Regions from separate parts of the Streptococcus sp. Z556 genome, predicted to be linked through region 1. Evidence: predicted binding sites of a transcription regulator. Region 1 holds the regulator's gene; the other holds the start of a gene.
What was found. Region 1 encodes Rex, which represses fermentation and respiration genes when NADH is low (regulators of the CRP and FNR family bind a similar motif). Its sites were predicted from a motif close to TTGTGAANTANTTCACAA; they were not measured.
Positions count from the first base shown of each region.

Region 2: the regulator Rex is predicted to act here: its motif matches at 7,129-7,146, upstream of adhE (bifunctional acetaldehyde-CoA/alcohol dehydrogenase).

Region 1 covers NZ_JBRKNU010000002.1:219,428-235,297, forward strand. Annotated here, with positions in the region: gene ACVC7S_RS03480 (formate--tetrahydrofolate ligase) at 1-1,141, shown strand, start outside; gene pcrA (DNA helicase PcrA) at 1,323-3,614, shown strand; gene radC (RadC family protein) at 3,657-4,337, shown strand; gene ACVC7S_RS03495 (gamma-glutamyl-gamma-aminobutyrate hydrolase family protein) at 4,334-5,023, opposite strand; gene ACVC7S_RS03500 (redox-sensing transcriptional repressor Rex) at 5,039-5,680, opposite strand; gene ACVC7S_RS03505 (DUF4649 family protein) at 5,763-5,978, opposite strand; gene ACVC7S_RS03510 (DUF1831 domain-containing protein) at 5,985-6,332, opposite strand; gene ACVC7S_RS03515 (cysteine desulfurase family protein) at 6,337-7,452, opposite strand; gene ACVC7S_RS03520 (ribose-phosphate diphosphokinase) at 7,462-8,421, opposite strand; gene ACVC7S_RS03525 (CYTH domain-containing protein) at 8,532-9,101, opposite strand; gene ACVC7S_RS03530 (GTP pyrophosphokinase) at 9,231-9,902, shown strand; gene ACVC7S_RS03535 (NAD kinase) at 9,886-10,704, shown strand; gene ACVC7S_RS03540 (RluA family pseudouridine synthase) at 10,701-11,597, shown strand; gene pta (phosphate acetyltransferase) at 11,641-12,615, shown strand; gene mutY (A/G-specific adenine glycosylase) at 12,698-13,870, shown strand; gene yycF (response regulator YycF) at 13,934-14,641, shown strand; gene vicK (cell wall metabolism sensor histidine kinase VicK) at 14,634-15,870, shown strand, end outside.
Region 2 covers NZ_JBRKNU010000008.1:4,313-20,182, forward strand. Annotated here, with positions in the region: gene ACVC7S_RS08380 (RluA family pseudouridine synthase) at 1-6, shown strand, start outside; gene gap (type I glyceraldehyde-3-phosphate dehydrogenase) at 85-1,092, opposite strand; gene ACVC7S_RS08390 (ABC transporter permease) at 1,270-2,571, opposite strand; gene ACVC7S_RS08395 (ABC transporter ATP-binding protein) at 2,540-3,223, opposite strand; gene ACVC7S_RS08400 (XRE family transcriptional regulator) at 3,398-4,318, opposite strand; gene adhE (bifunctional acetaldehyde-CoA/alcohol dehydrogenase) at 4,443-7,094, opposite strand; gene ACVC7S_RS08410 (hypothetical protein) at 7,391-7,804, opposite strand; gene ACVC7S_RS08415 (low molecular weight protein-tyrosine-phosphatase) at 7,791-8,234, opposite strand; gene yajC (preprotein translocase subunit YajC) at 8,283-8,603, opposite strand; gene tkt (transketolase) at 8,732-10,708, opposite strand; gene ACVC7S_RS08430 (HI_0552 family protein) at 10,827-11,450, opposite strand; gene jag (RNA-binding cell elongation regulator Jag/EloR) at 11,502-12,488, opposite strand; gene ACVC7S_RS08440 (YidC/Oxa1 family membrane protein insertase) at 12,503-13,330, opposite strand; gene rnpA (ribonuclease P protein component) at 13,305-13,676, opposite strand; gene ACVC7S_RS08450 (acetate kinase) at 13,837-15,027, opposite strand; gene ACVC7S_RS08455 (class I SAM-dependent methyltransferase) at 15,078-15,870, opposite strand, start outside.

The DNA.
Region 1 (15,870 bases):
GACCGTTGGACTTGGTGGCCCTCTAAATGGTATTCCACGTGAGGATGGTTTTGATATTACAGTTGCTTCTGAAATCATGGCGATTTTGTGCTTGGCGACGGACATCGAGGACTTGAAACGCCGTTTGGCGAATATCGTTATCGGATATCGTTACGACCGTACCCCTGTTTCTGTAGGTGATTTGAAGGTTGAAGGTGCCTTGGCTTTGATCTTGAAGGATGCCATTAAACCGAACTTGGTTCAGACAATTTATGGTACACCTGCCTTTGTACATGGTGGTCCATTTGCCAACATTGCTCATGGATGTAACTCTGTTTTGGCAACAAGCACAGCCCTTCGCTTGGCTGATTACACTGTTACTGAAGCTGGTTTTGGTGCAGACCTTGGCGCTGAGAAATTCCTTGATATCAAGACACCAAACTTGCCAACTTCTCCAGATGCGGTAGTTATCGTTGCAACCCTCCGTGCCCTTAAGATGAATGGTGGTGTGGCTAAAGATGCTTTGACAGAGGAAAATGTTGAAGCGGTTCGTGCAGGTTTTGCTAACTTGAAACGCCACGTTGAAAATATTCGTAAGTTTGGTATTCCAGCAGTTGTTGCGATTAATGAATTTGTCACTGATACAGAAGCTGAAATTGCAGCCTTGAAAGAACTTTGTGCTTCTATTGATGTGCCAGTTGAACTAGCAAGTGTCTGGGCTGATGGGGCAGAAGGTGGTGTAGCACTTGCCGATACACTTGTCAAGACAATCTCTGAAAATCCAGCCAACTATACTCGTCTTTATGACAACGATCTTTCTGTTCAAGAAAAGATTGAAAAGATTGTTATTGAAATCTACCGTGGTAGCAAAGTGAACTTTGAGAAGAAAGCTCAAACGCAAATTGCTCAAATCGTTCAGAATGGTTGGGACAAATTGCCAATCTGTATGGCGAAAACTCAGTACAGTTTCTCTGATAATCCAAATGCACTTGGAGCACCAGAAAACTTTGAAATTACCATTCGTGAATTGGTACCAAAATTGGGTGCAGGCTTCATCGTTGCCCTAACTGGTGATGTCATGACCATGCCAGGTCTTCCAAAACGTCCAGCTGCTCTTAATATGGATGTTGAAAGCGATGGAACCGTTCTAGGATTGTTCTAATAGTTTAATTGAATTAAAATGAGTTTGGAAATAATATCCAAGCTCATTTTTTATCTAGATTTAAGGAGTTGTCTTCAGCTGATAATAGAGTTACTTTCTAGACGCAATCAGTCTAGCTAAAGATATTTTCCCTAATTTCTGATATAATAGAAACATTGACTTCAAGAGTAAGGAAGAGAAAATGAACGCATTATTGAATGGAATGAATGACCGTCAAGCTGAGGCGGTGCAAACGACAGAAGGGCCCTTGTTGATCATGGCTGGTGCTGGTTCTGGGAAGACTCGTGTTTTAACTCACAAAATCGCCTACTTGATTGATGAAAAGATGGTCAATCCTTGGAATATCTTGGCCATTACCTTTACCAATAAGGCGGCGCGTGAGATGAAGGAGCGCGCCTATGGCCTCAATCCAGCAACACAGGACTGCCTAATTGCGACCTTTCACTCCATGTGTGTTCGTATTTTGCGTCGTGATGCGGATCATATTGGCTACAATCGGAACTTCACCATTGTAGATCCAGGAGAACAGCGAACTCTCATGAAACGCATTCTCAAGCAGTTGAACTTGGATCCTAAAAAATGGAATGAACGGACTATTTTGGGAACCATTTCCAATGCTAAGAATGACCTGATTGATGATGTGGCTTATGCTGCCCAAGCTGGCGATATGTACACACAAATCGTGGCCCAGTGTTATACAGCCTATCAGAAAGAGCTTCGTCAGTCTGAATCCGTTGACTTTGATGATTTAATTATGTTGACTTTGCGTCTCTTTGATCAGAATCCTGATGTCTTGACCTACTATCAGCAGAAGTTCCAGTACATTCATGTTGATGAGTACCAAGATACCAACCATGCCCAGTACCAACTGGTCAAACTCTTGGCTTCACGCTTTAAAAATATCTGCGTAGTCGGTGATGCTGACCAGTCTATTTACGGTTGGCGTGGGGCTGATATGCAGAATATCTTGGATTTTGAGAAAGATTACCCTAACGCCAAGGTCGTTTTGTTAGAGGAAAATTACCGTTCAACCAAAACCATTCTCCAAGCTGCTAACGACGTCATCAAAAACAATAAAAATCGTCGTCCTAAGAATCTCTGGACCCAGAATGCTGATGGGGAACAGATTATTTACTATCGTGCAAATGACGAACAGGATGAGGCTGTTTTTGTAGCCAAAACCATCGACGAACTTAGTCGTAGTCAAAACTTCCTCCACAAAGACTTTGCAGTTCTCTATCGAACTAACGCCCAGTCTCGTACTATTGAGGAGGCCCTCCTAAAGTCCAATATTCCTTATACTATGGTCGGCGGAACCAAGTTCTACAGCCGTAAAGAAATCCGTGACATTATAGCTTATCTTAACCTCATTGCCAATTTGAGTGATAATATCAGTTTTGAGCGCATTATCAACGAGCCTAAACGCGGAATTGGCCCAGGAACCGTTGAGAAAATTCGTGACTTTGCCAATATGCAAGACATGTCTATGCTGGATGCTTCAGCCAATATCATGTTGTCTGGCATCAAAGGAAAAGCAGCCCAGTCAATTTGGGACTTTGCCAATATGATCTTGGATTTGCGAGAAAAACTGGATCAATTAACTATCACCGAGCTGGTTGAGGCTGTTCTAGAAAAAACTGGTTATATCGATATTCTCAATGCCCAAGCGACCTTAGAAAGCAAGGCAAGGGTTGAAAATATCGAAGAGTTCCTATCTGTTACCAAGAATTTTGACGACAATCCTGATAGTCAAGAAGAGGAAACAGGTTTAGATAGACTCAGTCGTTTCTTGAATGACTTGGCTTTGATTGCAGATACGGATACAGGCAGTCAGGAGACATCAGAAGTGACCTTGATGACCCTCCATGCAGCTAAGGGACTTGAGTTCCCAGTTGTCTTTATTATCGGGATGGAGGAGAATGTCTTTCCCCTTAGCCGTGCAGCTGAAGATCCAGATGAACTGGAAGAAGAACGCCGTTTGGCCTATGTCGGTATCACACGAGCAGAAAAGATCCTCTATCTGACCAATGCCAACTCTCGCTTGCTTTTCGGTCGTACAAATTATAACCGTCCAACACGTTTCATCAATGAAATCAGTTCGGACTTGCTCGAGTATCAAGGTTTGGCCCGTCCAGCGAATACTAGCTTTAAAGCCTCTTATAGCAGTGGTGGGATTGCTTTCGGTCAAGGTATGAGCTTAGCTCAGGCCCTTCAAGAACGGAAACGCAATGCTGCACCAAGCTCTATCCAGTCAAGTGGTCTTCCGTTTGGACAGTTTACATCCGGAAATAAAAAAGATTCAAGCGATACCAACTGGTCTATTGGAGATATTGCACTTCACAAGAAGTGGGGTGAAGGAACAGTCCTTGAAGTGTCGGGTAGTGGCGCTACTCAGGAATTGAAAATCAATTTCCCAGAAGTAGGGCTGAAAAAACTCTTAGCAAGTGTAGCCCCAATTGAGAAAAAAATCTAATTTTCCATCCTTCTCACGAATAATAAAGTGAGGAGGATTTTTATGTACAGTATTTCATTCCAAGAAGATTCACTCTTGCCTAGAGAAAGACTAGTTAAAGAGGGAGTAGAGGCTCTGAGCAATCAAGAATTACTAGCTATTCTGCTCAGAACGGGAACGCGTCAGGCCAATGTTTTTGAAATCGCTCAGAAAGTCTTGAATAGTTTGACCAGTCTAACCGATCTGAAAAAAATGACCCTGCAGGAATTGCAGAGTCTGTCTGGTATAGGGCGAATAAAAGCCATTGAACTACAAGCGGTGATTGAACTGGGACATCGGATTCACAAACATGAAACCCTTGAGATGGAAAGTATTCTCAGTAGTCAAAAGCTAGCCAAGAAAATGCAACAGGAACTTGGCGACAAAAAACAAGAGCACCTAGTGGCGCTCTATCTCAATACTCAAAATCAAATCATTCATCAGCAGACCATCTTTATTGGATCCGCGACACGTAGCATTGCTGAACCGAGGGAAATCCTTCACTATGCATTGAAGCATATGGCTACCTCAGTGATTCTCGTTCACAATCATCCATCTGGTGCTGTATCTCCTAGTCGAAACGACAACCATGTCACTAAACTAGTCAAGGAAGCCTGCGAACTGATGGGAATTGTGTTCTTGGACCATCTGATTGTCTCGCACTCTGATTATTTTAGTTACCGTGAAAAGACGGATTTGATTTAAAGTTCATTTACAACATAGTCAAATAGTGTTTTATCCTTGGGGCGATTTTCAAATAGAAATTCTGGATGCCATTGGACGCCGAGAAATGGGATGTCATCTGTTGTTACGATTGCCTCGATAATCCTATCCTTGGGATCATAGGCCACAACCTTTAAATTTGGAGCCAAATCCTTGATACTCTGATGGTGGAAGGAGTTAATATGAGAGATTTCTCCGTAAATTTCTCTGAGAACAGTATCTGGTTCGGTAAGAAGTCGCTGGGTAGTGTATTCGGCTGAACAATCCTGCCAGTGGTCTTCGATATCTTGGTGAAGTGTGCCTCCCATGGCAACATTAAAAAGCTGGGTCCCACGACAAACAGAAAAAATCGGTTTTTTCTGCTGGATAGCTTCTTTGATAAGAGCTAGTTCAAAGATATCCCTTTGTAAATGGTAGTCATCGCTGTCAATTATTTTTGGCTCACCATAGAATTTTGGATCGACATTTTGCCCTCCAGTTAGGATGAGTTTATCAATCATTCCTATATAGTGGCTAGCCATTTCTTGGTCACCAATCGGAAGGATAATGGGAATTCCGCCAGCGTCCTTGACTCCTTCAACAAAGCCTTTTGCAGCATAGCTCATCATGATGTCATCGTCTGGATGAGCTTTTTCATTTCCTGTAATCCCAATAACTGGTTTATTCATAAATGCTTTCGCTTTCTAATCCTCTTTCCGCATAAAATAGAGGAGGGTTTGGAGTTCACTTGTCAAATCGACGTACTGAACAACCACATCTTTTGGAAGGTGCAGGTGGACAGGAGAAAAACTGAGAATGCCTTTTACACCAGCATCTACCAAGAGGTTGGCTACTTCTTGGGATTTGACACTTGGAACAGTTAGGATAGCAGTTTTAACGTCTGCGTCCTTAATCTTTTCCTTGATTTGAGATATACCATAGATGGGAATCCCGTCAGCAGTCTCAGTACCGACTTCAGGATGGTCATCCAGGTCAAAGGCCATGATAATCTTCATTTTGTTGCGCTCGTGGAAGCGGTAGTGGAGAAGGGCATGCCCCATATTACCAATCCCAACCAACATAACATTGGTGATGGAGTTATCATTTAGGAGGTCAGCAAAAAATGTCATGAGTTTTTTAACATCATAACCAAATCCACGTCTTCCTAGTTCACCAAAGTAGGAAAAATCACGACGGACAGTCGCAGAATCGATGCCGATAGCCTCTGCAATTTGTTTAGAATTGGCACGTTCGATTTTTTCTGCATGAAATCTCTTGAAAATTCGATAGTAAAGTGAGAGTCTTTTTGCTGTTGCTTTTGGAATAGCAGACTGTTTTTCTTTCACAAAATCACAACCTTTCTATTCTTCTATTTTATAGAAACATTGTGAAAAAATCAACAAAAATAAGAAAAAACTAAGAAAATTCTTAGTTTTTATCTAAAAAATGAACTTGTGATAGAAATCGATAGAGATCTCCGACTAAACCTTGGTAGATCACTTTACCGTTAAGGGTTAATGAGGTAACCAGAAATGTATCTGGTAGAGTCACACATCCTGATAAGGATAACATGAGTTCATCGTAGTCGGTATATTCAAGCATGCGCTCAATTTGGTAACTATCTAAGTAGGTGAGACGATACATGAGGTCTTATCTTTCCTCTTTAGTGAAAATCCCACGTTCCACAAGACTATCCATGAGGAAGTAGAATTTTTCTTGGTGGATATGGTGATCATCTGATTTAAAGATATCTACCAAACGAAGACCGGATTTGTCAGTAATGTTGAGTTTTACACCTGTAAGGTCTTTATTGATGATGATTTTTAGTTTGAAACCTTCACCACTATTAGGTACTTTCTCAAGTAGACGAGTCAGTTCGTAGTTTCCTACTTTTGTTTCAAAGAAAGTATTGTCTTTGAGTGTGAACTTTTTAACAGTTGGACTAAGTGTATAGTTGTAGCGACAGTTTTGTAGTTTAATGGTTTTTTCGAATGCCATTAGTTTAATCTCCAATAATATTTTTTAAGGTTTGTGCGAGTTGTTTCAGTTCTTCCTCAGTGTTGAGAGGAGAGAGACTGATACGGACAGATTCTTTTAAACGAGGCGAATCGGGTCCATAGAAAGCTTCGAGTACATGACTGGTTTGCACAATACCAGCAGTACAAGCGGAACCAGTTGAAATTGAAATTCCCTCAAGGTCTAAGCGAAGTAAAAGCAAATCATTTTTCTGACCAGGAAAACCGATATTAAAAACATAAGGCAGTTGGTTGTGACTTTCATTGAGATAGTAGTCTAAATCGGCAATCTCTTCTAAAAAAGTAGCTTTAAGTGTGCTTAGTTTTTGGTAATGATCAACTTGATAAACCAGATCTTCTTTGAGAGCAGCAACCATGCCTACAATGGCTGCAAGGTTTTCTGTTCCAGCCCGTTTTTTTTGCTCTTGGTCCCCACCGTGAAGGTAGGAATCAAAGTCCATAGATGAAGCGTAGAGGAAACCAACTCCTTTTGGTCCATGGAATTTATGGGCAGACGCACTGAGGAAATCAATTCCTAATTCCTCAGGATGGATAGGAATTTTCCCGATGGCTTGTACAGCATCTACATGATAAGCAACAGGATGGTCTTTTAAAATATGTCCAATCTCAGCAATAGGCAAGAGACTCCCAGTTTCATTATTAGCATACATGGTAGAAACGAGGATGGTATCGTCACGTAAGGCTTCTTGAATCTGTTGGGCAGTGATTTCTTGATTTACTGGTTGGATAATTGTCGCTTCAAAGCCAAAATGTTGAACCAGATAATCAACGGTTTCAAGTACAGAATGGTGTTCAATAGCTGTAGTGATGATATGTTTGCCACGTTCCTGATGACGGAGACAATAGCCGATAATGGCTGTATTGTTACTTTCTGTACCACCAGACGTGAAAAAGATATGTTGAGGTTTGGTTTCAAGTAAGTGAGCCAAGTCCTGACGAGCTTCACGGAGCAGTTTACCAGCATGACGACCATGACTGTGAATACTTGAAGGATTACCATGGGTTTCTTGCATAACCTTGGTCATTTCTGCGATAGCTACAGCTGACATAGGTGTAGTTGCAGCATTGTCCAAATAAATCAAAGAATCACCTTATTTCTTTTTGTTGTAGGCAAAGAGTGGGCTGACTGGTTTTCTTTCATGAATACGGATGATAGCATCACCGAGCAATTCGCTAGCAGTAATGTAACATACATTTTTAGGAGTTCTTTCTTTTGTTGCTACAGAGTCCGTTACAAGGATTTCTTTAATGTTAGTTGCGTCTAGAAGTTCAGCAGCACCTTCTACAAAGAGGCCGTGACTAGAGACCGCATAGATTTCAGTTGCCCCTTCGCGTTCAACGATTTTTGCTGCTTCAGAGAAAGTACGACCAGTATTTAGGATATCGTCAATCAGGATGGCTTTCTTACCTTCAACATCCCCAATGATATAGCCCTCACTTCGTTCTGAGTCATCTTGAGCATAGTCAATGATAGCGATTGGAGCATCCAAGTATTCAGCTAAGCTACGAGCACGTTTAACACCAGAGTTTTTTGGACTAACCACAACGACATCAGAACCAAGAAGACCTTTGTCACAGTAGTGTTTAGCAAATAGAGGAATTGTATAAAGATTGTCCACAGGAATGTCGAAGAAACCTTGTACCTGTACAGCATGGAGATCGAGAGTTAGAACACGATCAACCCCAGCTTTTACTAACATATTTGAAACCAATTTAGCTGTCAGTGGTTCACGGGAAGAAGCGATGCGATCCTGACGCGCATAGCCAAAGTAAGGAAGTACGACGTTGATACTATGAGCACTGGCGCGAACACAGGCATCAACCATAATCAATAATTCCATCAAGTGGTTGCTAACTGGGTAGCTTGTTGATTGAATGATATAGACGTCATACCCCCGAACACTCTCTTCGATATTGACTTGGATTTCACCATCAGAAAATTGACGTGAAGATAATTTTCCAAGAGGGACACCAACAGTATCAGCAATCTTTTGAGCGATTTCTGGGTTAGAGTTTAGGGTGAAAAGTTTCATGTTGTTTCTATCTGACATTATAGACCGTCCTCTGTAAACTTTGTGAATCTTCTTTGGAAAAGTTTCTTTTCTTAATGAAGATTCTATTATTTTTATCTTTTCTATTTTACCAAAAAAAGGAGATTATTTCAGCTTTTTTTCATGTTTTTAATGAATCGAATTAATTTTGATGGAGCCTTCTGGTAAGTTATGTGATTTTCATCTAAAAATTGCTGAAAATCGACTTTTCCTTGTTCAAAATCTCTGACTTCAAGTTCCAGTTCGTAGTCGGTTTGACCAAAGTAATGGCTTTGATCTAAGGCCATCAAACCGATATCGTTTTCCATTTCGTAACGAATCGTTTCAAGACAACCTAGAATAAGCCAGTTATGGCTTTCAATACCAATCTCAGTAAGTTTCTCCAGAACAATCCCTTGAGGTAGGATCTGTTTTTCTAAATAATATTCAGCTTCTGAAAGAGTCATTTTTTGATTGTATTCCATATTTCCAATAGTTTGAGGAACTTTCAAGGTTAATTCAGCGCAATCTGAAAGGGCGCGAATGCGCATGGCAACCTTTTTTTCGCGCAACTGGAAATCAGGCGTGTCAATGTAGTAGTTTTTTTGGTGAACAGGAGCTATATGGGCAAACTGTTTTTTTAAATGATTGTAGTCATCTTTTTTCAGTAGTGTTTTCAGTTCAATTTCTAATTGTTTCATTTTTCTAACCTTTTCTTTATCTTTGAAAGCGGATTTATGGTATAATGTACAATGTATTTATTGTATAAGATTGTAGTGAAAAAATCAAAAATTTTTAACAGCACAATCTCATACTAAAAGGGAGAAAATATGACCATAGAATGGGAAGAATTTTTAGATCCTTACATTCAAGCTGTTGGTGAATTGAAGATTAAACTTCGTGGGATTCGCAAACAGTACCGTAAGCAAAACAAGCATTCTCCGATTGAGTTTGTAACTGGTCGGGTAAAACCGATTGAAAGTATCAAAGAAAAAATGGCTCGTCGAGGAATTACTTATGCAACTCTGGAAAATGACTTGCAAGATATCGCAGGGCTACGTGTCATGGTTCAGTTTGTTGATGACGTGGAAGAAGTTGTTGCAATTCTACGTAAACGTCACGATATGAGAGTCGTTCAGGAACGAGATTATATCAACCATCGTAAGGCGTCGGGTTATCGTTCTTATCATGTTGTTGTCGAATATACTGTAGATACGATAAATGGGGCTAAGACCATTCTCGCCGAGATTCAAATACGGACTTTGGCTATGAACTTTTGGGCTACCATTGAGCATTCGCTCAATTATAAGTACCAGGGGGACTTTCCAGAGGAAATAAAAGAAAGACTGGAAATCACTGCCAAAATAGCTCATCAGCTAGATGAAGAAATGGGCAAGATTCGAGATGACATTCAGGAAGCTCAGGCACTCTTTGATCCTTTGAGTAGAAAACTAAACGACGGTGTAGGAAATAGTGACGATACAGATGAAGAATACAGGTAAGCGAGTTGACCTCATAGCTAATAGAAAGCCGCAGAGTCAGAAAGTTTTACATAAACTGAGGGAAAAACTCAAAAAACAGCATTTTATAATTAATGACACAAATCCGGATATCGTTATTTCGATTGGTGGAGATGGGATGCTTTTGTCTGCTTTTCACAAGTACGAGAACCAGTTAGACAAGGTTCGATTTGTAGGTGTACATACAGGACACTTGGGATTTTACACGGATTACCGTGACTTTGAGTTGGACCAGTTGGTTACCAATCTCCAACTGGATTCTGGAGCCAAGGTTTCTTATCCAGTCCTGAATGTCAAAGTGACACTTGAAAACGGTGATGTAAAAACCTTCCGTGCTCTAAATGAAGCGAGCATCCGTCGATCAGATCGCACCATGGTCGCGGATATCATCATTAACCATGTTCCGTTTGAGAGATTTCGTGGAGATGGAGTGACTGTTTCAACGCCAACGGGAAGTACTGCCTACAACAAGTCCTTGGGTGGAGCTGTCTTGCATCCGACCATTGAAGCCTTGCAACTGACTGAAATTGCAAGTCTCAATAATCGAGTTTATCGGACTCTAGGTTCGTCAATTATTGTTCCGAAGAAAGACAAAATTGAGCTTTTACCAACTCGTAATGACTATCACACGCTATCTGTTGACAATAGTACCTATTCTTTCCGAAATATAGAACGGATTGAGTACCAAATCGACCATCACAAGATTCACTTTGTAGCAACACCAAGTCACACTAGTTTCTGGAATCGTGTCAAAGATGCCTTTATCGGCGAGGTGGACGAATGAGGTTCGAATTTATCGCAGATGAACATGTCAAGGTCAAAACCTTTCTGAAGAAACACGAGGTTTCTAAAGGACTGTTGGCTAAGATAAAGTTTCGAGGTGGGGCTATCCTAGTCAATGATCGACCTCAGAATGCGACTTATCTCTTAGATATTGGAGATAGGGTTACCATAGATATTCCAGCAGAGGAAGGCTTTGAAACCCTTGAAGCCATTGACCGTCCTTTAGATATCTTGTATGAGGATGACCACTTTTTGGTTTTGAATAAACCTTATGGAGTTGCCTCCATTCCTAGTGTCAATCATTCCAATACCATTGCGAATTTTATCAAAGGCTACTATGTTAAGCAGGAATACGAAAACCAGCAGGTTCATATCGTGACCAGACTGGATCGGGATACATCTGGTTTGATGCTCTTTGCCAAGCACGGTTATGCTCATGCACGATTAGACAAGCAACTGCAACGAAAGTCTATCGAAAAACGTTACTTTGCCTTGGTTAAGGGCAATGGGGATTTGGAACCAGAAGGGGAGATTATTGCTCCGATTGCGCGTGATGTGGACTCCATTATCACGAGAAGGGTTGCCAAGGGTGGAAAATACGCCCATACCTCTTACAAAGTTGTAGCGTCTTATGGAGATATTCACCTGATCGATATTCGATTGCATACTGGGCGAACCCATCAGATTAGAGTGCATTTTTCTCATATCGGTTTTCCCTTGTTGGGAGACGATCTTTATGGAGGTAGCCTAGACGATGGGATTCAACGACAGGCCTTGCATTGCCATTTCTTATCATTTTATCATCCCTTTCTAGAGCAAGAGTTGCAACTAGAAAGCTCCTTGCCGGATGATTTCAGCAATCTTATTACTCAGTTATCAACTAATACTCTTTAAAATCTATTTTGAGTATAATTTAATTTCTTAAAGGAGAAAACTCATGGAAGTTTTTGAAAATCTCAAAGCCAACCTAGTTGGCAAAAATGCTCGTATTGTTCTCCCTGAAGGGGAAGAACCTCGTATTCTTCAGGCAACCAAACGCTTGGTAAAAGAAACTGAAGTTGTTCCTGTTTTGCTTGGGAACCCAGAAAAAATCAAAATATATCTTGAAATCGAAGGGGTTATGGACGGCTATGAAGTCATTGACCCTCAACACTATCCTCGATTTGAAGAAATGGTTGCTGCTTTAGTAGAGCGTCGTAAGGGCAAAATGACTGAAGAAGAAGCGCGCAAAGTTTTGGTTGAAGATGTCAACTACTTTGGTGTGATGCTAGTCTACTTGGGCTTGGTTGACGGTATGGTATCTGGTGCGATTCACTCAACTGCCTCAACAGTTCGCCCAGCCCTTCAAATCATCAAAACTCGTCCAAATGTATCCCGCACTTCAGGTGCCTTTCTCATGGTTCGTGGAACAGAACGCTACCTATTTGGGGATTGTGCCATTAACATCAATCCAGATGCAGAAGCTTTGGCAGAGATTGCTATCAACTCAGCTATTACAGCTAAAATGTTTGGCATCGAACCTAAAATTGCCATGCTGAGCTATTCTACTAAAGGTTCAGGATTTGGTGAAAGTGTTGATAAGGTAGTGGAAGCTACTAAAATTGCTCATGACTTGCGTCCTGACCTTGAGATTGATGGTGAGTTGCAATTTGATGCGGCCTTTGTTCCTGAAACGGCTGCCCTTAAAGCACCAGATAGCAATGTTGCTGGTCAAGCAAATGTCTTTATCTTCCCAGGTATCGAAGCTGGAAATATTGGTTACAAGATGGCAGAACGTCTCGGTGGTTTTGCGGCTGTCGGACCTGTTTTGCAAGGTTTGAACAAGCCAGTAAACGACCTTTCTCGTGGATGTAATTCTGATGATGTTTACAAGTTGACCCTTATCACTGCTGCCCAAGCGGTTCATCAATAAGAAATAGGCCTCTTTCCTTTAGGAAGAGGCTTTTTAGCGCTAAGAAAAGGACAGTTAGAAGCTTCTATGTTATACTAGATATATGTTAGATTTGAAAGAATACGGTGTTGACATGTGGCCAGAGGAGAAGATTTCCTCTTTCCGTGAGAAACTCCTCAACTGGTACGATGAAAACAAGCGAGATTTGCCTTGGAGGAGAAGTAAAAATCCTTATCACATCTGGGTTTCTGAAATCATGCTTCAGCAGACTAGGGTAGATACGGTTATTCCCTACTATGAACGATTTTTAGACTGGTTTCCAACTGTTGAAAGTTTGGCAAATGCGCCTGAGGAACGTTTACTGAAAGCTTGGGAGGGGTTGGGCTATTATTCCCGCGTACGCAATATGCAGGCTGCGGCTCAGCAGATTATATCTGACTTTGGTGGTCAATTCCCAAATACCTATGAAGGAATTTCTGGCCTGAAAGGGATTGGCCCCTATACTGCGGGAGCTATTTCCAGTATCGCTTTTAATCTACCAGAGCCAGCAGTTGATGGCAATGTCATGCGAGTTTTATCTCGCTTGTTTGAGGTAAATTATGATATCGGAGTTCCCAGCAATCGCAAGATTTTCCAAGCTATGATGGAAATCTTGATTGACCCGAAACGGCCAGGGGATTTTAATCAAGCTTTGATGGACTTGGGGTCTGATATTGAGTCTCCAGTTAATCCTCGACCAGAAGAAAGTCCTGTTAAGGAATTTAGCGCAGCCTATCAGAATGGAACCATGGATCGATATCCGATCAAAGAACCCAAGAAAAAGCCTCTTCCAATCTATCTTAAGGCTTTGGTTGTGTGCAATGACCGTGGGCAATATCTACTTGAGAAAAATGAAAGTGAGAAACTGTTAGCCGGTTTTTGGCACTTCCCAATGATTGAAGTTGACGATTTCTCTAGCGATGATAATCAACTAGATCTCTTTTCACAAGTCAAAGAGGAAAGCAGAGCATTTGGACCAAGCCCTCAAGAAAATTTTGAGCAGGATTATGATTTAGAAGTGAATTGGTCCCAGCAAGTATTTGACCAGGTCAAGCATGTGTTTAGTCATCGAAAATGGCATATTCAAATCCTAGCAGGTCAGGTGACAGGATTAAAACAGTTCTCCGACAGAGAAATTCGCTGGGTTTCTCCTCAGGAGTTTTCTGATTATCCACTTGCGAAACCTCAACAAAAAATTTGGCAGGCTTATAAAGTAGTTCTTGGAGATGGGGACTGAGATTAGCCATTTGTGTCTTCTTTACAATTTTTTGTTATAATAGAAAAAGAAAAAGGTGATCTAATGAAAAAAATATTAATTGTAGATGATGAGAAACCAATCTCAGATATTATTAAGTTCAATATGACCAAAGAAGGCTACGAAGTTGTAACAGCCTTCAACGGTCGTGAGGCAATCGAGCTATTTGAAGCAGAGCAACCAGATATTATTATCCTCGACTTGATGTTACCTGAAATTGATGGTTTAGAAGTAGCCAAAGCCATTCGCAAGACCAGTAGTGTTCCTATCATTATGCTATCAGCTAAGGATAGCGAGTTTGACAAGGTTATTGGTTTAGAGTTAGGTGCAGACGATTATGTTACAAAACCTTTCTCAAACCGTGAGTTGCAGGCTCGTGTCAAGGCTCTGCTTCGTCGTACCGACCTAGTTTCTGTGGATAGCCAAGAGTCTGATGAGAAGAAGACGCAGCCCTTACAAATTGGTGATTTGGAAATCGTTCCAGATGCTTACGTGGCTAAGAAATATGGTGAGGAATTAGATTTGACCCACCGTGAGTTTGAACTCTTGTATCACTTGGCATCTCATATTGGTCAAGTGATTACGCGTGAACACTTGCTTGAGACTGTATGGGGTTATGATTATTTTGGTGATGTTCGTACAGTGGACGTGACCATCAGACGCTTGCGTGAGAAAATCGAAGATACTCCAAGTCGTCCAGAGTACATTCTCACACGTCGTGGTGTTGGATACTATATGAGAAATAATGATTGAAGATATTAGACAAACTATTCTGACCAGCGATTTTATCTTTATCTTGATTTTACTGGGCTTTATCCTGGTGGTGACCTTGCTGTTACTGGAAAATCGTCGGGATAATATCCGTCTGAAGGAGATAAATCAAAAGGTTAAGGACTTGATTGCAGGTGATTATTCTCAAGTTTTGGACTTGCAAGGAAGTACAGAAATCACCAATATCACCAATAATCTGAACGATTTGTCAGAAGTTATTCGTTTGACCCAAGAAAATCTGGAACAAGAGAGTAAAAGACTGCATAGTATTCTTTCTTACATGACAGATGGAGTGCTTGCGACCAATCGCCGTGGTCAGATTACCATGATTAACGACATGGCCAAGAAACAATTAGGTGTGCAGAAAGAGGATGTCCTTAACAAAAGCATTTTAGAATTGCTTAAGATAGAGGATGAGTATGAACTGCGTGACCTGATTACACAGATTCCTGAGTTGATGATTGATTCCCAAGATGTGAATGGTGAATACCTGAGTCTTCGTGTACGTTTCGCTCTGGTTCGCCGTGAGTCTGGATTCATCTCTGGTTTGGTTGCTGTTTTACATGATACGACCGAGCAGGAGAAGGAAGAACGCGAGCGGAGACTCTTCGTTTCAAACGTGAGTCATGAGCTGAGAACTCCTTTGACCAGTGTTAAATCTTATCTTGAAGCCTTGGACGAGGGAGCCTTGTATGATCCTGTAGCCCCTGATTTTATCAAGGTTTCGCTTGATGAAACTAACCGCATGATGCGGATGGTGACAGATCTCTTGCATCTCTCTCGTATTGATAATGCGACTACTCAGTTGGATGTGGAGTTGATTAACTTTACAGCCTTCATCACCTTTATCCTTAACCGTTTTGACAAGATGAGAGGTCAGGATCAAGAGAAAAAATATGAGCTGGTTCGAGATTACTCAATCAATTCAGTTTGGATCGAGATTGATACTGATAAGATGACCCAGGTGATTGATAATATTCTTAACAATGCCATTAAGTACTCACCAGATGGTGGGAAAATTACTGTCAGCATGAAAACAACTGACGACCAGATGATTTTATCCATCAAAGACCAAGGCCTAGGTATTCCCAAACAAGATTTACCGAAGATTTTCGACCGCTTTTATCGTGTGGATCGTGCAAGAAGTCGTGCACAAGGTGGAACTGGGTTAGGTCTAGCCATCGCCAAAGAAATCATCAAACAACACAACG
Region 2 (15,870 bases), on a different contig from region 1:
GGATGACCGCTAAATCATCCATTTTGTTTTATCTAAAAATAGAAAAAGCAAGACCTATTAGTCTTGCTTTTATCGACTCATGAATTATTTAGCGATTTTTGCAAAGTATTCAAGAGTACGTACAAGTTGTGCAGTGTATGACATTTCGTTGTCGTACCATGATACAACTTTAACCAATTGTTTGCCGTCAACATCAAGAACTTTAGTTTGAGTTGCGTCGAACAATGAACCGTAAGCCATACCTACGATATCTGAAGATACGATTGGATCTTCAGTGTATCCGTATGATTCGTTAGCTGCTGCTTTCATAGCTGCGTTTACTTCATCAACAGTAACGTTCTTTTCAAGAACTGCTACCAATTCAGTAACTGATCCAGTTGGAGTTGGAACGCGTTGTGCAGATCCGTCCAATTTACCGTTCAATTCTGGGATTACAAGACCGATAGCTTTAGCAGCACCAGTTGAGTTAGGAACGATGTTTGCAGCACCAGCACGAGCACGGCGAAGGTCACCACCACGGTGTGGTCCGTCAAGGATCATTTGGTCACCAGTGTATGCGTGGATAGTAGTCATCAATCCTTCAACAACACCGAAGTTGTCTTGAAGAGCTTTAGCCATTGGAGCCAAGCAGTTTGTAGTACATGAAGCACCTGAGATAACTGTTTCAGTACCGTCAAGAACGTCGTGGTTAGTGTTAAATACAACTGTTTTAACGTCGTTTCCACCAGGAGCAGTGATAACAACTTTCTTAGCTCCACCTTTAAGGTGTTTTTCAGCTGCATCTTTCTTAGCAAAGAAACCAGTTGCTTCAAGAACGATTTCTACACCGTCAGTAGCCCAGTCGATTTGTTCTGGATCACGTTCAGCAGAAACTTTAACGAATTTACCGTTAACTTCGAATCCACCTTCTTTAACTTCTACAGTACCGTCGAAACGACCTTGAGTTGTGTCGTATTTCAACAAGTGAGCAAGCATAACTGGATCTGTAAGGTCGTTGATGCGAGTAACTTCAACACCTTCTACGTTTTGGATACGGCGGAAAGCAAGACGACCGATACGGCCGAAACCGTTAATACCAACTTTAACTACCATTAGTGATTTCCTCCTTATGAAAATCATGAAATTTTTATTGTGAAAAGAGTAACTTGAATCACTACAAATCACCTTTCAACGAACCTATTATATAACTATTTGAGCTTAATTGCAAGTGCTGACCTTGATTTTCTATGTCAGTTTCTTTTTGATAGGAAGCCTCTGTAATTTCTTTCTCTACTCATAGCGTAAGGATTCCACTGGATCCATTTTGCTAATCTTACGTGCTGGGAAGAAGGCAGAAATATAGCCAAGAAACAAAGCAAAAACGAAAGTCCCTAAAATAGAGAGAAGATTTAATTCAAAAACTTTAGAGATTGATGGATAGAAATGGTGAACAATAACATTCGCTAGACTGCCTATCCCTTGAGCAATGATGAAAGCTATAAACAAGGCAATGCCTACAATCCAAAGAGCTTCGTAGATAAAGATTCCTTTCACATCTCTATTTTGATAGCCAACGGCCTTCATGACACCGATTTCCTTAGAACGTTGCATGATATTGATATAAATGATGATGCCTATCATAACTGCTGCCACCACAATCGCTTGTGAAGAAAGCACAATCAGTAATCCCTGGATGACACGAATAAAGGTAATCACAATATCAAGAACAGCCTGTTGAGAAAGAACTGTGTACTTCTTATTTTTCTGCAATTCTTCTGTTACTGTTTTCGTACGAGATGGGTCTTTAAGCTCAAAAATAAAATAGGATACGGCCTTTGTGAATTCAGCTTCTTTTAAAATCGTTTCCATCTGCTTGGAAGCCATAAAACTATTACTATCTTCTGTATCATCTTCGTCATTGATGACACGCACAATATGAGTTTGAAAACCTGCCAACTTGCTACCTTCAGCAGCATTTTCTACAATGCTTGCCGAGACTGGTTTGCCAATCACATCACTAGCTGTCAGATTGTTCCCGGTTTGTTCATTCCAATTTTTGAGTAAACTCATCGGAATCGTCAATCCCTGCTCGTTAACATCCGTATAAAGAGAGCCTGCTAGCACTTTTTCTTTTTCATTGCTACTAACAGAAATACTTGTATCTTCATACAAACTCACGACCTGAGCATAAGAAAGCAGGGCTTGGCTAAAATCCACTTCGTGTCCGTCTATGCTGATCTTTGACATGGTCATACCAAAAGGACTCTCTAGATATTTAATATTTTCTTTCCCAATCGTATCTGTGATATAGTTCTTATCATCTTGGTTTAGAAAACCTCTGCCAGCAACACTGGAATTCAGTGCAATCTGAACTTGGGAAGGAAGCTTGCCACCGTTGGTATTTTCATCAATCATTGAAATCAAGGCATTTCCTAGACCAAAAGAAATCAACACGCCTACAAAACCAATCGAGGTTGCTACTGCAATCAATAAGTTACGCCACTTTCTTTCCATAAAGTTACTTAAAGAAAGTTTGAATTTGTTTTTAAAAGACAATCCTTTATTTTTTGACTTCTTCAACGACTTCACCATCCTTCATTTTGACAATCACATCTGCATACTCAGTAACCTCCGGGTTATGAGTAACAATCAGTACAGTTTTCCCAGCTTGGGCCAAATTTTTGAACACTTCCAAAACCATCTCCTGAGATTGAGAATCGAGTGACCCAGTTGGCTCATCAGCTACAATCATATCTGGTTGATTGACCAGAGCACGTGCAATGGCTACACGTTGCTTTTGCCCACCAGAAAGCTGTTTTACATTCTTAGCCGTAAAAGGCTCCATCCCTAGACTATGAAGTTGCTCCTGAGCGATCCTTGTCATTTCTTTATCCGATAAATCTTTGACATAGAGAGGCAACTTGACATTATCCAGAACAGATTGATGGGGGATGAGATTGAAGTTTTGAAAAACAAATCCAATGTTGTCTTTGCGAAATTGCGTCAATTCAACCTCTGACAATTCCTTGAGAGACTCTCCTTTAAAGTCTAAAATTCCCTCGTACTCCCTATCTAAACCGCTGATAATATTTAATAGACTGGTTTTTCCACAGCCTGACGGACCATAAATCGCCGTGATTTTCCCTTCTGCAATCTGTAGATTAATATTTCTTAGAGCCTGCTCTTTATGTTTGCCGTCCAAAGCGTAAAATTTTGAAATATTTTTCATGGATAAAATAGACATTATAATCTCCTTTAATCACTTGTGTTATCGTGTACCGATACAAACTACAATAAACAATGCTAATATAAATTAATCTAACAGAATCAGATTCAAAAAAATTCCTTCTTTTTTCGAATCCATTGTAACAAAAAAGCGACATTTCCCCAATGACAGAAATGTCACTCCTATAAACCTTCAACGATATCTTTCTAGGTCCTCGGCCCATTCATTATCTAAACTAACGAGTAACTGCTCATTGCCAAACATTCTCGCCATCATTTTTGCTTCTTCATACTTGTGTTTGGCTGTTTCATAATCTGTCTGAATATAATATTTCCACTCAAGCATCAAGACAATCGGTTGTTTTTGAAAATCTCGTGTTTTTTGCCCTATTTTATTTAAGGTCTCGACTGCCCTCTTAAAATAATGAAGCAACCCCATAATCTCTATACAAGTTAAAGAAGCTAACAAGGAGTCTCTAAGTAAGTCCAAACAATCGAACTCTATCTTATCAACCTGAGAACTTAATTTGTCATGAAAATAAAGAATATTCTCATGCTCAGACTTTTTTATCTCACCCTCGTTTAAACCATCCATTAACTTACATACAAAATACAGCCTCAATTTCAACAATTCCTCAGCCCTATATACATCTCTGGATAGTAAGTCTTGAAGACTGTCCTCAATCACACTGCTTCCATATAAGGAATTACTAGTCGCTCTCACTGCATCTATGGCTTGAAGACAATCCACTACCACTTTCTCATCACGTGGCAAATCATCATAAAAATATTCAAAAATCTCATCAAAATATTCTTCCTTCTGTTCCTGTAACTCTTTATCTCCATAGTCAGGATGATGAAGAAGAAAGTATTTTAATTCTTGGTAACGCTTGGGTAATTCCTTATAGTCTGGCATCAGAATATAGGTTGGAATATCTAGCCTATTCGCAATATATTCTAGTGTTTTTATCGTAGGACGAAATTCTCCTTTTTCGATGCGGACCAACTGACGGACTGACAATTCTGACTCATCCCCACAAAAAACTGGACGACTAAGACCCTTCTTCTCTCTAAGAAGCCGTACCTTCTCTCCTAATTCATTCACTTGTCCCATGTCTTCCTCACAATGCCATAAAAATGTTTGATGTTCAAATAAATATATGCGTTTATTATACCATTTTTCAAAAAAATGTACAAAAAAGAGACAGGATTTCTCCTGTCTCTAGGCTGATAAACGATTATTTACGACGTCCTGGACGTTCTGCATAACCATAGTAAGCATCTGCCATGATTTCTTCCATGTCAGCTACCATTGGCAAGCGTGGGTTAGCAGGTGAACATTGATCTTCATAAGCAAGCAAGGCAATTTCATGCAAGCTGTCTTTCCAAGCTTTTTCATCAATTCCTTGATCCTTGAAGTTCATCTTGATACCTACTGCAACACCAAGTTCGTAAACAGCTTTAGCGTATGCTTCAACTGCTTCTTCTGGAGTTGAGTGAGGCAAGCCAAGCATTTTCGCGATGTCTTGGAATTTCTCATCAGCTTTCCAGTAGTTGTATTTAGGCCATGTAGTTGTCTTAGATGGACGAGTTCCGTTGTAACGGATAACATATGGAAGCAAGATTGCGTTTGTACGTCCGTGAACAGTATGGTGAACACCACCAATCTTGTGGGCCATTGAGTGGCTCATACCAAGGAAGGCGTTGGCGAAGGCCATACCAGCCATTGTAGACGCATTGTGCATTTTCTCACGAGCTTCTGGGTCAGCTGTCTTAACTGATTTTTCCAACCATTCAAAGACAAGTTTGATTGTTTGAAGCGCAATACCGTCTGTGTAGTCGTTAGCGAAGTTTGAAGTGTAGGCTTCAGTAGCGTGTGTCAAGACGTCCATACCTGTATCAGCAGCGATAAAGTCTGGAACTGATTCAACCAAAGCAGGGTCAACAATCGCAATAGTTGGTGTCAATGAGTAGTCAGCCAATGGGTATTTGCGGTTGTTTTTCTTGTCAGAGATAACGGCAAATGGTGTTACTTCTGAACCTGTACCTGAAGTTGTTGGGATACCGATGTACTTCGCTTTCTTACCAAGTGATGGGAAGCGGAAGGCACGTTTACGGATATCCATGAATTTTTGAACCAAGTCACGGAAGTCGATTTCTGGTTGTTCGTAGAAGAGCCACATCACTTTCGCAGCGTCCATTGGAGAACCACCACCAAGAGCGATAATTGTATCTGGTTCAAATGCTTTCATCACTTCAGCACCACGTTCTACAGTTGTGATGTCTGGATCTGGTTCAACATCTGAGAAGACTTGAATAGTTACACGGTTGCTACGTGCGTTCAATTGATCAATAACACGTTGAACAAAGCCAAGTTTTTCAATAGATTTGTCTGTAACAATCAGAACGCGCTCAATATCTTCACATGTTTGAAGGTATTGGATAGAGTTGCGTTCGAAGTAAATTTTTGAAGGAACTTTAAACCATTGCATATTATTTCTACGTTTCCCTACTTTCTTGATGTTTAGAAGGTTAATAGCGCTCACGTTATCACCAACTGAGTTGCGTCCGTATGAACCACATCCAAGTGTCAATGATGGGATGAAGGCATTGTATACGTCACCGATACCACCGAAAGTAGATGGAGAGTTCCAGATAATACGCATAGCTTTGATTTCTGTACCAAAGCGTTTAGCAAGCTCTTCGTCTTTTGTATGGATAGCTGCTGAGTGACCAAGTCCGTTAAACTCAACCATTTGACGAGCTTTTGTAAGACCATCTTCTGTGTCTTCAGCTTTTAGAACAGCAATAACTGGTGACAATTTTTCACGAGTCAATGGTTCTTTTGGTCCTACTTCTGCACATTCTGCAGCCAAGATATTTGTTCCTTCTGGAACGCTGAATCCTGCTTGTTCTGCAATCCATGTTGCTGGTTTACCAACGATGTTGGCATTTAGTTTAGCACCAGCACAGTTTTTGCTGTTTGCTTTAACGCCGAAACAGAATTCTTCAAGAAGTGCTTTCTCTTTTTTGTTTACAAAGTAAGTGTGATATGATTTGAATTCTTCTACAAATTCGTCATATACTTCTTTATCAATGATAACCGCTTGCTCTGATGCACAGACCATACCATTATCAAATGATTTAGACATAACGATGTCATGAGCAGCTTGACGAAGGTCGGCAGATTTTTCTACATAGGCTGGAACGTTTCCGGCACCTACCCCAAGAGCTGGCTTCCCACATGAGTAAGCAGCCTTAACCATGGCATTACCACCAGTTGCAAGGATAGTCGCAATACCTTCGTGGTTCATAAGCGCTCCAGTTGCTTCCATAGATGGCTCTGTAATCCATTGAACACAGTTTTCAGGAGCTCCAGCTGCGATCGCCGCATCACGAACGATTTGTGCTGCATGAGCAGAAGATTCTTGAGCTGATGGGTGGAAGGCAAACACGATTGGATTACGTGTTTTCAAAGCAATCAATGATTTGAAAATTGCTGTTGATGTTGGGTTTGTTGTTGGAGTGACACCACACACAACACCGACAGGTTCTGCAATCTTAGTCAATCCTGTAACGGGATCATCTTCGATAACTCCGACAGTTTTAACTCCGCGCATGTTATTCACAACATGTTCACAGGCAAAAAGGTTTTTTGTCGCCTTGTCTTCAAATACACCACGACCAGTTTCTTCAATTGCGTGTTGTGCTAGGATACCGTGCGCATCAAGAGCTGCAACCGAAGCTTTCGCTACGATGTAGTCAACTTGTTCTTGGTTCAACTTGCGCATTTCATCAAGCGCAACCAAAGCTTTTTGTACTAGTCCGTCTACATGCTTTTCAGCAGCGAGTTGTTTTTGCTCAGGTGTTACAGTTTTTTTATCAGCCATATTTTCCTCCATAGCCTTAAAGGATTTAAACCCTTTGTTAATCTTTTCACAAGTTTATTATAACTCTTTTTTCAGACTTTGTAAACAGTTTCATGCAGATTTCACAAAGAAATTTGTTTCATTTGTGAAATTATTATCAATGTCGCAGTGCTACGGGATTTTACTCTAATGATTGTGAAATTAGAATAAAAATATTTTTATTTCACAAACTTTTTCTACATTGAGGACTCTTCTCTAACAAGCATCCTGGTAAGCGCTTTCTTTACCGTCTGTAAGAACACCTCCTAATCAGGAGGTTATTGTTTTTGTTGGAAAACGCCTTGTTTAAAGCTTCCTTCATAGACAACTTCTTGCTCGGTTGTCAATTTCCCTTGACCTTCGGCCTGGCCGTTTACAAAATCGCCTTCGTATTTCCAGCCAGATTTGGACTGGAAGGTTCCTTTACCATTGAAAGCCCCATTATTGAACTCTCCTGTGTATTGGTCCCCGTTTTCAAAAGTCATAGTCCCCTGACCATTCATCTTTCCTCTTACCAAGGTTCCATCATAAACAAGCGCACCATTGTCAAGTGTCAGTACACCCTTTTTTGGTGTGTTTAATAGAAAAACTGATACGGCACAGATAGCGATTAGAAGAACGGTTGCAATCTCTATACGCGGGCGAGTTAGATATACTCGATATTTTTCGAAGATTTCTTTAAACTTTTCCATTGTCACTCTCATTTTCTAAACGGTCTAACCAGCTTTGGCATCCACTTGTGATGCGCGCATAGGTTTCCTCAAAATCTCCTGTGTACCATGGATCTGGAACACTTTCAGATGCAAAAGCATAAATCTTGTGCTCTTGTCCCTGAGGACACATTTGACGCAAATCTGAAACGTTTGAAGCATCCATACCGATAATATAATCAAACGACTCAAAGTCTTCTCTGCCAATCTGAAGCGATGTTTTGTCTTTGTCATAAGGAATCTGATACTGTTGGAAAATCCCTTGCGTTCCCTTATGAATCGGATTACCATGTTCCCATGATGACGTTGCCCGACTCTCAACTTGATAATCACTCGTCATGGACTTCATCACAAACTCTGCCATAGGACTGCGACAAATATTTCCTAAGCACACAAATACTATTTTTTTCATCCCTTTTCCTCTCATATCATAGAAAAACGGGAGTGATAGGATCCCGTTTTATTCTTCGATTGCTCCACTTTCGTCGATAACTGCTCCTTCTGGTGTCACAGCTTCTTTGAGTGGCAACACTGTCTTGATAGCAGCTAATTCAAAAGTCAAATAAACACCATCTACGTCCAGTACGATTGTTCGTTTCTCAGTATCTACTTCATCCACTGTTCCGTAGAGTCCACCGATTGTGATCACTTCATAGCCTTTTTGAAGCTTGTTCAAGCTTTCCATACGCTTTTGTGCTTGTTTCTTTTGAGAACGTTGCATAAAGAACATCAAGGCAAACATACCTACAAGCATGATCACAAATGTTAAATTTGGACTAATATTTTCCATAGTATTTTCTCCTTTGTATTTTACATAGGACTACTATATCAAATTTCAGCTACTTTTACAAGGTTGTGCCTTGTTTTTATGGTTATAAAAAATCAGAGTTTTCACTCTGATTTTTGTGATTATTTCAAGTTTTGAACAACTTTGACTAGATTTTCAACTGTAAATCCGTACTCTGCCAATACTTTTGGTGCTGGGGCAGATGCTCCAAAGGTATCAATACCAAGAACTGCACCATCAAGACCAACATACTTGTACCAGTTTTGGGTTGCACCCATTTCGACTGCAACACGACGGCGGACTGCATTTGGAAGGATTTCTTCCTTGTAAGCTGCATCTTGTGCGTCAAAGACATCTGTAGATGGCATGCTAACTACACGGACTTTTGCGCCTTGACTAGCCAATTCTTTGGCAGCAGCGACCGCCAAATTCACCTCTGAACCTGTTGCAATCAAGATCGTATCAAAGTCTGCTGCATTTTCATAGACAACATAGGCACCTTTAGCAACCTTGCCAAAGTCTGTTCCCTCTTCAACAGTCAAGTTTTGACGTGTCAAGACAAGGGCAGTTGGTGTCTTTTCGCTTGTCACTGCAAGGTACCAAGCTGCTTGAGTTTCACGCGCATCTGCTGGGCGGAAAACATTGAGATTTGGCATAGCACGAAGACCTGCTAGGTGTTCAACTGGTTCGTGAGTTGGACCATCTTCACCAACCGCAATAGAGTCATGGGTGAAGACATAAGTCACAGGAAGTCCTTGCAATGCTGACAAACGGACAGCTGCTTTCACATAGTCAGAGAAGACAAAGAAAGTACCACCGTATACACGAAGTCCACCATGAAGGGTCATCCCGTTCAAGATTGTTCCCATTGCAAATTCACGAACACCAAACTGAATGTTGCGGTTCAAGCGATTGGCATCATCTTGAAGTCCATCCGTTTTGATGTAAGTCATGTTTGAGTGAGCGAGGTCAGCGGATCCACCTAAGAAGGTTGGCAACTTAGCTGCCACAACGTTCAAAGCATCTTGGCTTGAATTACGAGTTGCTTGAGAGAAGCCGTTTTCTAAGGCTGGGAAGTCTGCTGGAGTTACCTCAACTGAGTCGCGTCCGTCGATGATGGCTTCGACTTCTTCAGCCAGTTCTGGATGAGCTTCTTTATAATCAGCAACTAGTTTTGTCCAAGCTTGATAAGCTGATGCGCCACGTTCTGCAACATTTTCCTTGAAATCAGCATATACTTCAGCTGGGATTTCAAATGGTTCATAGTCCCAACCGAGGGCTTGACGAGTAGCCGCAGTTTCATCTGCTCCAAGAGGAGCACCGTGTACCGCATTAGTTCCTTGTTTGTTTGGAGAACCGTATCCAATCACAGTCTTCACTTCAATCAAAGATGGCTTGCCTGAAGCTTTAGCTGCTTCGATAGCGGCATGGATTGCTTCCAAGTCTGTTCCATCTTCAACCAAGGCTGTATGCCAACCGTAGGCATTGTAGCGCTCACGAACACTTTCAGTAAAGGAATCCTTTGTTTCACCATCCAAGTTGATGTCATTTGAATCATAAAGAACCACCAACTTGTCAAGTTTTTGCAAGCCTGCATATGAAGCCGCCTCACTTGAGACACCTTCCATCAAATCTCCGTCTCCACAGATCACATAAGTATAGTGGTCAAAGATATTGAAGCCTTCGCGGTTATATTTGGCTGCAAGGAAACGTTCTGCTTGGGCAAAACCAGTAGCAGTCGAAATCCCTTGTCCTAGAGGACCAGTTGTAGCATCAATCCCTGCTGTATGTCCAAATTCTGGGTGTCCTGGTGTTTTGGAACCCCATTGACGGAAGTTCTTGACCTCGTCCATGCTGACATCTTCAAAACCAGAAAGGTGAAGAAGGGCATAGAGAAGCATAGAACCGTGACCTGCTGAAAGAATAAAGCGATCGCGGTTGATCCAGTTTGGTTGAGCTGGATTGATACGAAGTTGCTTTGTAAAGAGGCTATAGGCCATAGGAGCAGCCCCCATAACCACCCCTGGGTGACCTGAGTTTGCTTTGTTGATGGCGTCAATACCTAGAAAACGAATTGCATTAACAGATAGATTTGACATAGAATTTCCTTTCTCTTTGAGGTGATTAATGAATCACACATCCTATTTTACTATTATATGAAAAAATGTATAGAATAGCAATAAAACAATTTGCGTTCATCTATCACATTTGATTTGTCTATCCCCTCGTCACTTCATAGTACGGGAGCAAGCGAGTATAAGCGTCTTCTAGCTTCTCCAATATCGCTTCTACTGACTGATTTTCAATGAAGGAAACATCTGACTTGACCAAAACTTTACGGATTTCCTGATTGTGCACCTTCTCGCGTAAAGTACGACGATTCTCCTCAGTAGCCTCCACCTTATGACTTTCCCCATTTGAGTAGACTAGATAATAAATTCCTTCTACCGCTGGAAGTTCTAAAACCTTGGCTTGCTTGTCCAAGGTCTGTTCGTCTTTCTTGCGCTCGATGAAACTGACTTCTAAGGAAATCCCAAAATCTGAGGTTTCGCCATACAAACGCAAGGCTAACATGGGTTCTGTTACCTGCCCCTCTCTCTGTAGATAGACCCAGAAATGCGGTCGCAAGCGCTGCGCTTGGTTCATCCACTGACTAGTCTGTTGCAGTTGCCATTCTGGATGACTAGCTTGAAAGGTTTTGGCCAGGTTTGTAAAAGCCTTACGAGCCTCCTGCCCTTTGTGGCGTAATTCCAGCATCTTCTCTCGCTCATCTCCAGACTTATCTGGATTACGATACTGGATCCCCGCGTAAGATAGGTAGTTTTTAATGGTTTCCATCATCGGTCTCTTCTCCTTTTTTCTAGCAAAAAATCAGGTCAAGCCTGATTTTGTTTATTCTGTATCTACGACAACATAGCGATTTGGCTCATCACCTTCAGAATAGCTAGTCACTCCATCCATGCGTGAAATAATGCGATGGATAATCTTGCGTTCGCTATTCGACATTGGATCTGTTTGCTGGCTACGACCTTCCTCCAAAACGCGATTCGCTAATTTTTGAGCGTAGGTTTGTAACACTTCTGCACGGTGTTCAACATAATCATTGACATTAATCGTAATGTAGAAAGTTCTTGAATAACGATTATAAAGATAATTTTGTGCCAAGAGTTGAAGGGCCTTCAAGACTTTCCCATGATATCCAATAATACGACCTGGTTCGTTGGTGTCAATTTGAAGATTGATGGTACGACGATTGTAGTCGCTTGAAATCGTCCCTTCAACATCCATATCATCCACAATGGTTTGAACGTAGCTAGCTACTTCTGTTGCCACTTGTTCGGTATCATAACTTGGCTCTACTTTTAAGCCCAAATCTTCCAACGATTGGCTCGCTACTTCTTGCGTTTCAGCTTCTTTTTCTGGATCAGCCTCAACTTCCTCAGTAGCATCTTCTGCTTGTAGTTCATTTAAAATTGAAATATGACCTGTTTCTTCCAAAATCGTGCTGGCATGTTTTTCATTTTTCAAGATTTCAGCCTTGACCTCTTCAGAGACACCTTGACCTTCTTCTTCAATTTTCTTGATGGCTTCAACCACATATCCCAAATCAACTGTCGCTTCGCTGACAGTTTTCACTGGTTCATTCTTTTCATTGACTTCTTTTGGAACACCTTTGACAGCCTGTTGATTGGCTTTAATCACTGTTGTTTCACTGATTGCTTCGATATCAACTTGAGCTGGCTTCTTACCAAACAAGCCCAAGAAACCTTTTTTCTCTTTTGAAACGACCTTGATGTGGGCCTTCATTCTTGAAATATTTAATTCTTTCAACCCTTTTTGGATTGCTTCTTCAACCGTTGAACCTGTAAATAATACCATTACCAGATTCCTCCTTATTTTTTCTTTTTCTGTGCTTTCTTCAAGGCTCTTCTCTTCTTGCCTTCTAAATCTCTTTCTGCTTGGACTACTGCTTCTCTTTCAGCAATAATCTTGAAAGGATTGTTCAAGAAATAGGTTTGCAAAACTTGATAAGCATTGGATACTGCCCAGTACAAGGCAACTCCACTAGGCGCAGAAATGGCAAAGATAAAGATCAGTACCGGCATCCCGTACATCATCCCTGTCATAGCTCCACTTCTTTCAGGCAAGGCCTTATTTGATAACCAACTACTCAAGAAGGTAAAGACTGCCGCCAAAATCGGAAGGATAAAGCTTGTGTCTACTCCCCCTAGGTTCACCCATAAGAAGTGCCCTGTTTTTAAAAATTCCACTCGACTCAAGGCTTGGAACAAAGCCAAGAGGACCGGCATTTGTATTAGAATCGGCCAAATAGAGGACGAATGTTTGACTCCCAATTCTTTATAGACCTTCCGCATCTCCTGGTCTAGCTTGGTTCTACTTTCCATATCGCGACCCGGATATTGTTCTTGTAGAGCCTTGATGCGCGGTTGAGCCTCTTGCATTTTTCTAGAGGCAACCATCTGAGTCTGAAAGACTGGTAATAGAATCGTACGAATCAGGATTGTAAAGAGTATAATCCCCACTCCGATACTAATGTCAAAGGACAAAAAGCGGATAATTTCAGCAAAAAAATAGACAAATTTGCTCCAAAGATCTGTCGAATCTGCCGTTATATCGCTAGCTGTACCATTTGTTGCACAAGCCGTCATGGTAAACAAGGACAGACCCAACAAACTAGTCAACTGTAGTTTCTTTTTCACTCCCATTTCCTTCCTGGTATATCTTTGATAACTTTAATACGTGGAGTAGATTTTTCTCCATCTCTGCATATTCCAAGGTTTCCACCCCTTTTCGAGCAATCACAACAAAATCGACATGATCTACCAGACTTCCCTTTGCATTTTGTATGATATGTCGGATTCGTCTCTTAATTTGATTTCTGGTAACTGCATTCCCCAGTTTTTTACTAACGGACAGTCCTACTCGAAAATGGTTTTGCTGGTTTTCCAATTGGTAGACAACAAATTTTCGATTGGCAAAACTTGTGCCTTCCTTGAAAATTGCCTTAAAATCTTTCTCTCTTTTTACACGAAAGTTTTTCTTCAAAACTCAACTCCATCTATTAAATTACTACTATTATACCATATTTTTCCAAAAAGCCAATAACAGCAAGGTTTTAGAGATTTTCTCCATAAAAAAAGGTGGAAAACTACGTTTTCCGACCTTCTTTTCTTCTATTCTTTGCTCAATAAAATGTTAAAACAGCTTATTTTTTCAAGCGTTCCACATCACGCGCAATCACTAATTCTTCATCTGTTGGGATAACCAAGACACGAACAGATGCAGCATCTGTTGAGATATCTCCAGTTACGCCAAAGACGTTCTTCTCTGAATCCACATCACATCCAAACCAAGAGATGCCTGAAATAACATCACGACGGAAATTTGCTGCATTTTCACCAACACCTGCTGTAAAGATGATTGCGTCTGCTCCGTTTAGGACAGCAAGGTATTGACCGATGTGTTTTTGGATACGGTCAACATAGATTTCATAAGCCAATTTCGCATCGTGGTTACCTTCTGCTACAGCTGCTTCGATATCACGCATATCACTTGACTTGCCTGAAACGCCCATGAGTCCTGATTCACGATTGAGAATACGACTGATATCTTCTGGCGTGTTGAAGTCCTCAGTATACTGCATCAAATAAGGGATGATAGCTGGGTCAATATCTCCTGTGCGAGTTCCCATCATCACTCCACCAAGCGGTGTGAAGCCCATAGAAGTGTCAACCGAACGACCGCCCTTAACTGCCGTAATCGAAACACCATTACCGATGTGACAGGTAATCAATTTCAAATCTTCTAGAGGGCGTCCCAAAAGTTTTGCTGCTTCTCCAGCTACAAACTGATGACTTGTCCCGTGGGCTCCGTATTTACGAACCTTATTCTCAGTATAATACTTAGTTGGTAGAGGATAGCGGTAAGCCTTCTCTGGCATGGTTGTGTGGAATGAGGTATCAAACACAACAACGCTGGTAATATCCGGAAGCAATTCCTTGAACGCGCGGATTCCAGCCGCGTTAGCTGGATTGTGAAGAGGAGCCAAAAGTCCCAACTCTTCGACTTTCTCTAAAACATCGCCCTCAACGACCGTTGATTCCTTAAAGTATTCACCACCTGCCACGACGCGGTGTCCAACACCTGTAATCTCATCATAAGATTTGATGATATCGAAACGAATCAAATCATCCAATAAAATTTTAACGGCTTGTGTGTGATCGTCAATATCAAGAATTTGTTTTTCAGAACGGTCGTCAAATTTTACAGTTGAGATCGAATCCTTTAAGCCAATACGTTCAATCAAGCCTTTCGCCAATACAGTTTCTTCTGGCATTTGGTAAAGTTGCCATTTCAAACTCGAACTTCCAGCATTGATTGCAATTGTTTTTGTCATAACATGATACCCCTTTTTAAGCGTTTTCATCTATTATAACAAAATCTACCTTATATTTCAGTACCTTTGCTCCAATTTTGAAAATTTTCTTTAAAGGTCAACAATACTGACGGATCTTGCAGACTTGTTAGAGGATAGACAAAAGGTTCTGTTTCCTTGTCTCTTTTCTTTTGTAAGATAAAAATACTCTTGGCCTGACTGGCCGTTGAAAAAATATCCTCTGGTAAGGCGATGATAGCAGTCAGACTGACTTCGTCTTTGAGCCAATCTTTTAACAAATCACTTTGAGGACTGGTCAATAAATCACTCGGAGCTAGAAAAATAGCATAACCATCTGACTTAAGGTACTTGAGACCTTGTTCCATCAGCAAATGGTGGGCATAGGTATGTTCTTGGCTAGAAGCCACTTGATAGCGTGAAGCGATGGCATCGTCTGGGTAATAGCCAACAGGCAAGTCACTGATGACCACATCGCTTTCTTTAAGCATTTGCGGTCGAACAGCATCACCTTGAACAAATCCTGCCTGCAAACCAATCACATCTGCCATACTGGCTGCCAAATCAATCAGCAAGTCATCCACTTCGATTCCCAAGTAATCTACTTTTTTAGCAAGAGAAGTCAAGAAAGTAGCCCCCAAAATCCCCATACCAGAACCTATTTCGAGGACGCTAATTTCCTCTTGATCCAGCAACTCTTCCACAATAAGTACCAAGAGGAGGGCAATGGCATCCGGCGTAAACTGGTGATTGGCCTGTAAAGGCTCCGTTTGCCCTGCCTTCATCAAGAGAAACTGATAGGTCTTGAGCCACTCTTCCTTGCGAAGGGCTAAGCGCCTAAGGGCT